3 regions of the Paenibacillus sp. LBL genome follow, and region 3 is predicted to be linked to each of the others. Evidence: riboswitches for the same ligand, from Rfam matches in the RefSeq annotation. Region 3 holds a riboswitch; each other region holds the start of a gene.
The links. Region 3 has a riboswitch for cyclic di-AMP ahead of M2277_RS09930 (hypothetical protein). Riboswitches for the same ligand answer to the same signal wherever they lie in the genome.

Region 1 (3,132 bases), on a different contig from region 3:
GTCTGCGGGATGATGTGGGTCTGGTTGGTGCCGCAGCCTTGTTCCGGTGATGACAAATTTAATGCTTGGGTAGTGGATAGAGCAGTGGATGGAATAAAGCTTAGATAGAGATCATTTGGCAGGGAAATAGAATTGGAATTAGACGGGTCTTATAGCCAGTAGTTATAAAAAAGCCGCCCATAGAAGGGCGGCTTTCATTATGTATCAGGGAAGCGGGAAACGGGGCGATCATTTTTTTGCTATTGGGGAGTCCGTCACATGTAATGAGTGATAAGTGTGAACCGTAAACCGTCATCCGTTTGTGCATAGGATTCGACTTTTTGGTTTTCTTATGGTTTGTTTGTATCCGACAAACAAGCGGTTGCCCGCACTTTCCCGCCCGCCGGCGGTAACCGCCGGCTCCAAACCCGCACGTGAGGAATACCTGTAGGCTTGGAGCCGGCGGCTGCCGTTACCCCATATACTTCGATGCGTCAAACGATATTATTGCGTTATGATTGGCATGTTCTATCAGTGACGAGAGTTTGGTTACCTCGCGTTCCTTCTTGCGCGCTGCCGCCTGATAAGCTTCAGGATCATACAGAGCGACGTTGAACAGCGTCGTGGCGTTGTCTCCGCTTCCCCGGCTGCTTTGACGCTCAAGCTTCTTGCGAGAGCCGAGGTGTGCAAGCTGTCCGATATCACCGCGAATGTGTTTCGCCAGCTCGATTGCTTCCATGATCGTTATGTCGGAACCATTCCAGGAGATCGTCTGCGTTGTGTTGGAGAGGGCCATCAGCAAATCCAGTTTTCTGAAATCCGCCGCCGCCGATTCAATCTCTTCCGTAATGACATCTACACTCCGCGCGGGATACTCAGCCGTTTCTCCTTTTTCAATGATCGTACTGCTGTTATTCAGACGCTCCGACGCCAGCTGGCTCATAAGACGATGAATTGCTGCCCGTACGGCTAAAGCTTCAGCCATTGTGATTTGACTCATTCGTAATGGATCACCTCTATGATTTCTTTTCTGATATAGTTAAACGCAGGATCCTGTAAAAAGTTGCTAAACGTTTTAAGAAAATGGAGTAAGAGGAATACGCTAGAGTTACATAATTGTCATGACTATGTGAGATTGTTAACAGAAATCAGGCTGCGAAATTCGATTATTCCGACAGCGGGTAACATAAAACGATAGATTCTTAGGATATTATTGACAGCATCCTTGCTTGTATACTATATTAAGAGAAGTTACAAAATGTTAATGAATTTTTGCCGAATTTCGTTTGTGAAAACGGGGGAACCGTCTTGGGTGAATTATTCTTGTACTAAAGAGAGTATAGGGAACCTTCAACCGAACCCTTAGCTAACTCCGTAGGCATCGAAGGAGAGAACATATTTTGAAGAAATTTGTCATCACATTGCTTGGGTCTGCAATTATTTTTTCTTCAGGTGCCGTAACAGCATTTGCTGATCAACAACCGAACTTTCAGCATCAAGTGAAACAATTGGTAGGAACTCCATATAAATGGGGCGGAACGACCACCAGTGGATTTGATTGCTCCGGATTTATACTGTACATGTTTAGAAATTTTGATATAGATCTTCCACGCACATCCCAAAGCCAGGCTAAAGCCGGGGTTTATGTGGATCGCGAAGACCTGCGGGTTGGAGATCTGGTGTTCTTCAATACAAGCGGCAGCGGAATTTCGCATGCAGGAGTTTACATTGGCGAAGGTCAATTTGCGCATGCTTCCAGCAGCAAGGGTGTAAGAATCAGCAAGCTTAGCGATTCTTATTATGAGCCGCGTTATGTAACGGCGCGTCGTGTACTGAGTCAAGAAAACTATGCGAAACTGGTAGGCAGTCCAAGCTAATTGAGAAACGCAGTTTTTCGGGAAGTATAATACATATTAAGAAAGCCTGACAAAGATCCATCTTTGTCAGGCTTTCTTTTATTGAGGGATGCTAGACCTGATCACTTTATTCCTTTACAACAGAAGCATTCACAGCGCCTTCCATCTGATTATTATAAGTCCGGAATAGTCCCAGACGCCAGAAGGCGGCTCCCTTTAGATCATAGCGCTTGGCGAGACCCAGCTTATCATCTACGGAAGACGGAGTTTCACTGCTTAAGCTGATGCCGAGCAGGAGCTTTTGTTTAGGAACACCCGCTTGGAGTGCAAGCTGAATCGCCTGATCTACAAGACTGTTAGGCTCGGGTACCTGCGATTTGGTGCCGACCGGGTTATACTGATAAGCCATAATGATGAGATCATCTGCTATGGAGGCAAGAGTCTTGTAATCATAGCCTTTATAGGCACTGTTCAATGGCGGCACGGCCAATGACAGGGAGATGTCCTTCGGTAAAGAAGCCTTCAGCTGTTTGACATAATCGTTAAGCAGCTTCTGCTGCTGCCCTGCATCCAATTTAAAGCCGAGCCCTTCAAAATCGAGAACAACTCCGCCGAAGCCGTTGTCCGTAACGGCTGTCGTTATGCCCTCAATCGATTTCTGCCGAAGGGTGCTGTCACTCAGAACCTTGGTCAGTTCACCATTACCATCCAAAGCATAAACCATAAGATGCGGTTTAATGTTCTGATCCGCTGCATCCGCCACAATGGATTGTGGCGTTACATCACCGGCAGATGCAGGCAAGCGGTACTCTTTACCCTCAAGCGTAAATTGACCTTCGCGGTCGATGCGGCTCCACCCGAAAGCGACTGAGTTCATGGAAGGTATTATATCGCGTTCCTGATAGGATTCTAGAGCATAGAAGGCTCTCAAATGCATCTCCCGCTGCGGAGATGTCAGGGAAACCGTACGCGTAGCCTGGTTCCAGCCCACGTCGACACCGAATTGGCTGCTGAACGAGCTGAGCGGAATCAGCACGCGCCCTTCCCGCTGTACTGGTGGTGCCGCGAGCGTAACTTTTTTCCCGTTCACGGTTGCAGTTTTACTGCCCACCTGCAGCAATACCTCCGTTGCTTGCCCCTTCAGGCTGCCGATCGCTTTCACCGTTTGCGTCTTGCTGTTCCAGGTGATCTCAATTCCGAGCGCTTCGCCAACGGTCCGGAATGGAACATAAGTGACACCGTTGTCTATCCTCGGAGCAGCATCAAATTTCAGTGGAACATCATCCAGCATGACCGC
Region 2 (3,132 bases), on a different contig from region 3:
TGTTCGTGAATTGATGTTTCACGCTCTTTTTGGAGTTTTTATACATTGAATTCACCTCTTCATAAGATTATTTAGTCTAATGCCGTAATAAGAAAAGATTGTTAGGACTACATCACGTAGTATTGTTACCCATTAATACTAATTTAAACCTAAAAGAGTAAAGTAATCACGGATTCAAAGCTCAGTCTTCATGTACAATCATCATTTTCAAATTTGTCCAGTTTCCTCACAAAATCTACATAACTTCGGGTTATATAATAGTCAACCTAACAATAGGTTACAAATCGTATGTAAAGCGAGGTGATTACATTATTTGATTTTTTGAATCAAATAAAAAGTGTTGTGCATCCTAAATTCTTGAATCGTAAATTCGAAAGGAGATATTGACTATGTCACATGAACAATACCAAAAGTGTATCGAGGAATGCATACGTTGTATGATGGTATGTAATCATTGTTACAACGCTTGTCTTGATGAAGAGAATGTAGCTATGATGACAAAATGTATTCGTTTGGATCGACAATGTGCTGATATTTGTGCTTTTGCTGCGCATGCAATGTCAACGAACAGTGTTTATGCGCGTGAGATCTGTAGTATCTGTGCCGACGTTTGTGAAGAATGTGGCACAGAATGTAAAATGCATGATGTAAAACACTGTCAAGAATGTGCAGAAGCTTGTTTTAGATGTGCAGAGGCTTGTAGAGCAATGGCAGCGTAGAACAGACTCAATAATCAATAACCCTCCTTGTGAGAAAGGAGGGTTTATTGATTATAAGTTATAACTAAAATTATATATAAATTGGAGATAGCTGTTAGAGCAGATCAACGTCTGCTGGAACAGTTTTTTCTGCTTATGCTGAAAAAGAAGTGGTTACAAAAATGTATTTAATAATTAACTTAGAAGAAGTCGGTGTTCATATAAGAATAATACAATAAGAGCGGAACTTCTCCTTATATTTGTACTTTATAGGGTGAATTTGAACGAAACTCGACTTTTAATAAAAAAAATGATGGATTTAGAGGATGGGATTGACAACATACACGAAAATGTACTACATTATGTAGGGTTACAAAAAATTAATTTTTAATGCCGAGTTTCATTTTTGAAAACGGGGGAACCATTCCGGGTGAATTATTCTTGATTGAAAAGGAATAAAGGGCGCCTTCTACCGAACCCTTAGCTAACTCCGTAGGCATCCGAAGGGAGAGCATGTGTTTGAAGAAATTCATGATTTCATTAATAGGGTCTGCAGTTATTTTGTCAGCTGGTGCGACTAATGCGTTTGCTGATGATCAATCCAAATTGCGTACAGAAGTAAGTCAAGTTGTTGGTACACCTTACAAGTGGGGGGGAACTTCTGTATCGAGTGGATTTGATTGTTCTGGTTTTATTTTGTATATCTTTGATAAGTTTAATTTGGAGCTGCCACGGACATCAAATGCTCAGGCAAAAACAGGTACCCCAGTTGCAAAGAAAAATCTCAAACCTGGAGATTTGGTCTTCTTTAATACAAGTGGTGCTGGTATATCTCATGCAGGGATTTATATCGGTAATGGGCAATTTGCTCATTCTTCCAGTAGTAAAGGAGTAAGGATTAGTAATTTATCGGAATCATACTATAAGGATCGATACGTTACAGCAAGACGTACAATCTCTAAACAAAGTTATACAAAAATGGTTAGTGGATTGCACTAGTACTTATTTGTAATTAGACAAGCCCTGGTAAAAACCACGGGTTTGTTTTTTTGTATCGCAGGTGAATTAAATCTTGTTAAGAATTTAATCTAACATAATTCATTAATCTTCAATGGAAATACCATAAAATGAAAAATTGACTAGTTAAATTAAATAAACTACAATTCGTAGTATATAATATATTATTGATTTCTTGATGTTTTTAAACAAGGATCAATTTTTTTATCAAAAACACTACACTGCGTAGTTAATAATCCGGAAGGGAAGACTTTTTCTATGTGTGGGATTACAGGGCTTTTGATGTTTGAAAACAATTCGCTGCCAACGACGGTAGCAATTAGAAAAATGACCGATGCAATCAAACATCGTGGTCCCGATCAAACGGGCATTAGGGTGGTAGATCGGATTGCTTTAGGATTTACCCGTTTGTCGATCCTTGATTTGGAACACGGCAGCCAGCCTATTTCCAACGAAGATCAGAGCCTTTGGCTAGTTTTTAACGGTGAGATTTATAATTATCAATCATTAAAAAGAGAACTTGAAGACCTTGGTCATACGTTTAAAACGAACACAGATTCTGAAGTCATCATACATTTATATGAGGAGTATCAGGAACATTGTTTAGAAAAACTGCGTGGAATGTTTGGATTTGCAATATGGGATCGGAGGAAAAAACAATTATTTGCTGCTCGTGATCATTTCGGAATAAAACCATTCTATTACTATACGGATAACACTCAATTTGCCTTTGGCTCCGAAATTAAAAGTATCCTTTCTTTAGATGGTCTGAAACCCGCCGTTAACTCAAAAAGTCTGTTCCATTATCTAACATTACAATATGTGCCCCAACCAGATACAATGTTTGCTGGAATAAAAAAGCTTGAACCGGGTCACTATTTGATTGTCGATCAATGGGGAAATATAAAGAATCAAACATATTGGGAAACTAAGTTCGAACCGGAACATCGGCCAATTGAAACATTTATTGAAGAGATCCGGTATAAACTTAATGAATCTGTGAATCTTCATACCCAGAGTGATGTGCCGATTGGGAGTTTTTTATCTGGGGGAATAGACTCAACATCGATTGCCAGTTATCTTAGCAAGAGAGGGCCTGTAAAAACCTTCTCGGTAGGATTTGAAGGCGAGCATAATGAAAATATATATGCTAAAAAGACGGCAACTGAACTGGGTATAGATCATTTTGATGAAGTGATATCGGTTGATCGTTTTTTTGAGGATACGATTAAGGCTGTGTGGCATATGGATGAGCCCATAGCAGATCCGTCTGCAATTGCGATCTATCGACTTTCCCAAGTGGCAAGAGAGCATATTACTGTCGCATTATCAGGTGAAGGTGCAGACGAGCTGTTTGGAGGATATCGTATTTATAGAGAGCCCTCCTCACTTAAACCATTATCGTGGATTCCTACGA
Region 3 (3,132 bases):
GCAGAGGATGGCTATCGCATCCGTTGTTATATGCCCTACGGGACGATGTGGTACCCGTACTTCACCCGGCGGCTGGCGGAGAAGCCGGCTAACCTCATGATGGTGCTGAAAAATATGTTCAAGTGAGGGGTGTGAACACCGCCCTTACCTTAAAAGAAATAATAAGCTTGCGAGCAATCCATCAGGAAGGACCGCTCCAGCGGGAGGCTGCCTAGGCGTTCGCGAGTTACATGCTGGTGCAGGTTCTTCTCCAGATCGGCTAACGCCGATACGGCGAGCAGCATCCGAGTGGATCCCCATTGCTGCTGCTGCTGAGCATAGCGTATGGCCTCAGTCACGGGCATGCCCCGCAGCCTTGCAAATACAGATGCCCAGCGGACCAGATCTGCGAATTCTCTCGTGCTCGGCAGGGCATATTCCGCATAACCGGCTGCTTCTCCGCAGCTGATTTTGAACAAGCCGCAGTTCCAGCTTCGATCACTCCAGGGGATAAAGCGTTCAGCCGAGCCCCAGTCGAAACGGAACATCTCCATATAGCGGATGGGCTCTTCACATATTGTTGGCGCTGTTTGGATGGCTGTTGCCTGTGCTTCGAATTCGATGAGTTTCGTCATGATCTACGCTCCCTTATAAGATGTTATATGCAAGACAAAAAGGCCTGGTGAGCAGAGAAACCCCGCTCTCCAGGCCTTTTTCCGGTTAGCAGCCGATGAAGCGGCCGCTTTAGCTTGGCTGGATCGTGTTCTCTCTCAATACGCCTACGAGGTTAGCTGTCGGATTCGGGCTTGAGAGCGCCCTACCACAATGCCTGGTCAGGCATCGCGGATTCACCCCATTCACCAACAGAAGTCCTATCGGTGATATTGGTTCCCCCGTCTCCCGATCTGTCGGGAGCTCAGCGTATAACGTGTGTTTCGAATAGATGGATGAATCATACGCCGGAGGCAGCCAAAAGTAAATGACCGTATTTGACGCATACATTCCGAAAATCGATGAAATCCGTAAAAGAAAACGTGTACATTTGGTATTGTCATCTATTATCATGGCAAAATCTCAGTATCTCGATGGATTGCGATAAATTCGAGAAAACAAGAGAAATACATAGTATAAAGCAGTATTCGAGAGATAATGAAGACATACTGGTTAGATCTTGTTCCACATTCAGCCACACGTGTTTCTGAGCTCATTTACATCCCGCACGGCCGGACGTATGATACGAACTATGAATTGACGGATGATTCCAAGAGCAGGGCACAGCGGCAGCCGGTCGATAAGATTCATAAGGATACAAGGCAGTGTGAGAGCTGCGGTGCTCCTTTATGAATGAGAACCTCGGCGAAGGCACCATGGGTCTTCCAGAGGCTCAGGGTCAAGCGACTCTCACGGCTTGACTCTGACGGCTGTACAGTTCTGCCAGGCTTGGAATATAAGTCAATAGCTAATTGAATAACATGCTACTCGTTTTCAATTTTCGCTGAGTCCTTGAATGGAAAAGGAACGGGGGAACCAGTCGGGAGATGAACTTGATCTCTCAGGGGTGAATCCCATAGACAAGATAACGGTCTATGGGTAGGGCGACTCTCACGCCCGAATCCGTCAGCTAACCTCGTAAGCGTATCGAGAGAGGCAACGATTGTCGTGGACTTTAGCCACGGTGTATTTCACCGTGGATGAATAAGAAGCCTGCGGGAAGAGTTCTTCTCCTCCCGCAGGCTTCTTTTTGTTGCCTTCTCTTTCTGAAACTTAGGAGGAGAAACACATGGAGAAACCGCAGGATTTCATCTTGGTATCCGCCCCGAATAAGGCCGGGGAGGAATTTATCCGCCAGCTGATGTACAAACATATTTCGTTTGCAGCTATAGCCAACAATCGGGCCGAGCAGGAGAGGATGATGGAACTGGGCTGCAAAGACATTATTCTGATTGATACCAGAGACGAGTCAACCTGGATCATTCCCGAGTTTCCCGTCAGCAAGGTGTTTCTGTTCGAAAGCAGCTTGAATCTGTGCTGCCGCTATTTGCGGATTTGCCGGACATGGACAACAAAGTCGATTTACGTCATTACCCACTCCAACAATCCGCGGTTGATATATAAGGGACTGGGCGCCGATGTGGTGCTTCATACGAACCATCATCAGGTATCTTTCCTGATTTCGTCCATTGTCAGCTAGTTGCAGATTTAATGCCAAATACGGTTCGTGGAGGATTGGATTATGCAGGATTTTTATATGGTGCTCATATTAGGAGGGACCTACGGACTGTTCATGCTGTTTATGTCCTGGTGTGGACGCGTGGTTTCAGAACCGGAGGCTGATCAGCCGTGATCATATTATTGGTATGTACGCTCTTTATTTTTCTGTATTTGATTTATGCGCTGGTTCACCCTGAAAAATTCTAGGGGAACCGCTGAAGGAGGAAGGCACTCGTCATGGGCATTATACAAATTGCCATCGTTATTCTGGTTCTGGTGCTGCTGGTTAAGCCGCTCGGAACCTATCTATATCAGGTATTTCGCAATGAAGATAACCGAACCGATAAATGGTTCTCCTGGGCAGAGAAGCCGATATTTGCACTGATTGGCTTGAAAGACCGCAAGGGGATGACCTGGAAAGGGTATGCTCTCAGCTTTGTCATTACGAATATCATACTGGTAGCTTCAGGCTACCTGATTCTGCGGCTGCAAAAGGTACTGCCGTTCAACCCGAACGGAATCGATAATATGGAATCAACCTTGTCATTCAATACGATCATCAGCTTTATGACCAATACGAATCTGCAGCATTACAGCGGAGAGTCGGGGCTATCCTATTTTGCGCAGATGGCTGTCATTACGATGATGATGTTTACATCGGCGGCGACCGGGCTGTGCGTGGCCATCGCTTTTATCCGGGCAGTGACCAGTAAGGGGACAACCGTCGGCAACTTCTTCGAGGACTTTGTGAAGGCTCATATCCGGGTATTCATTCCGGCGGCCTTCATCATTGCAATGGTGCTGGTCGCCCTGCAGGTGCCTCAGACCCTGAAGCCTGCGCTCAGCGTGACCACGATGGAAGGAAGCGAGCAGCAAATTGCGGTAGGTCCGGTGGCTGCTCTTGAATCGATCAAGCATCTGGGCACCAACGGCGGCGGATAT

Region 1: another riboswitch for cyclic di-AMP. It lies ahead of M2277_RS05885 (C40 family peptidase); the one in region 3 lies ahead of M2277_RS09930 (hypothetical protein).
Region 2: another riboswitch for cyclic di-AMP. It lies ahead of M2277_RS27910 (C40 family peptidase); the one in region 3 lies ahead of M2277_RS09930 (hypothetical protein).

The regions. Positions count from the first base shown of each region.
Region 1 is NZ_JARXYU010000002.1:139,399-142,530, forward strand. It holds gene M2277_RS05875 (ROK family protein) at 1-50, shown strand, start outside; gene M2277_RS05880 (hypothetical protein) at 452-979, opposite strand; cyclic di-AMP (ydaO/yuaA leader) riboswitch at 1,243-1,376, shown strand; gene M2277_RS05885 (C40 family peptidase) at 1,380-1,856, shown strand; gene M2277_RS05890 (stalk domain-containing protein) at 1,963-3,132, opposite strand, start outside.
Region 2 is NZ_JARXYU010000021.1:55,108-58,239, reverse strand. It holds gene M2277_RS27920 (heavy metal translocating P-type ATPase) at 1-46, opposite strand, end outside; gene M2277_RS27915 (four-helix bundle copper-binding protein) at 390-719, shown strand; cyclic di-AMP (ydaO/yuaA leader) riboswitch at 1,080-1,213, shown strand; gene M2277_RS27910 (C40 family peptidase) at 1,218-1,697, shown strand; gene asnB (asparagine synthase (glutamine-hydrolyzing)) at 1,974-3,132, shown strand, end outside.
Region 3 is NZ_JARXYU010000003.1:345,144-348,275, forward strand. It holds gene M2277_RS09920 (proline dehydrogenase family protein) at 1-126, shown strand, start outside; gene M2277_RS09925 (hypothetical protein) at 150-614, opposite strand; cyclic di-AMP (ydaO/yuaA leader) riboswitch at 740-911, opposite strand; cyclic di-AMP (ydaO/yuaA leader) riboswitch at 1,463-1,631, shown strand; gene M2277_RS09930 (hypothetical protein) at 1,760-2,170, shown strand; gene M2277_RS31730 (potassium-transporting ATPase subunit F) at 2,320-2,397, shown strand; gene kdpA (potassium-transporting ATPase subunit KdpA) at 2,428-3,132, shown strand, end outside.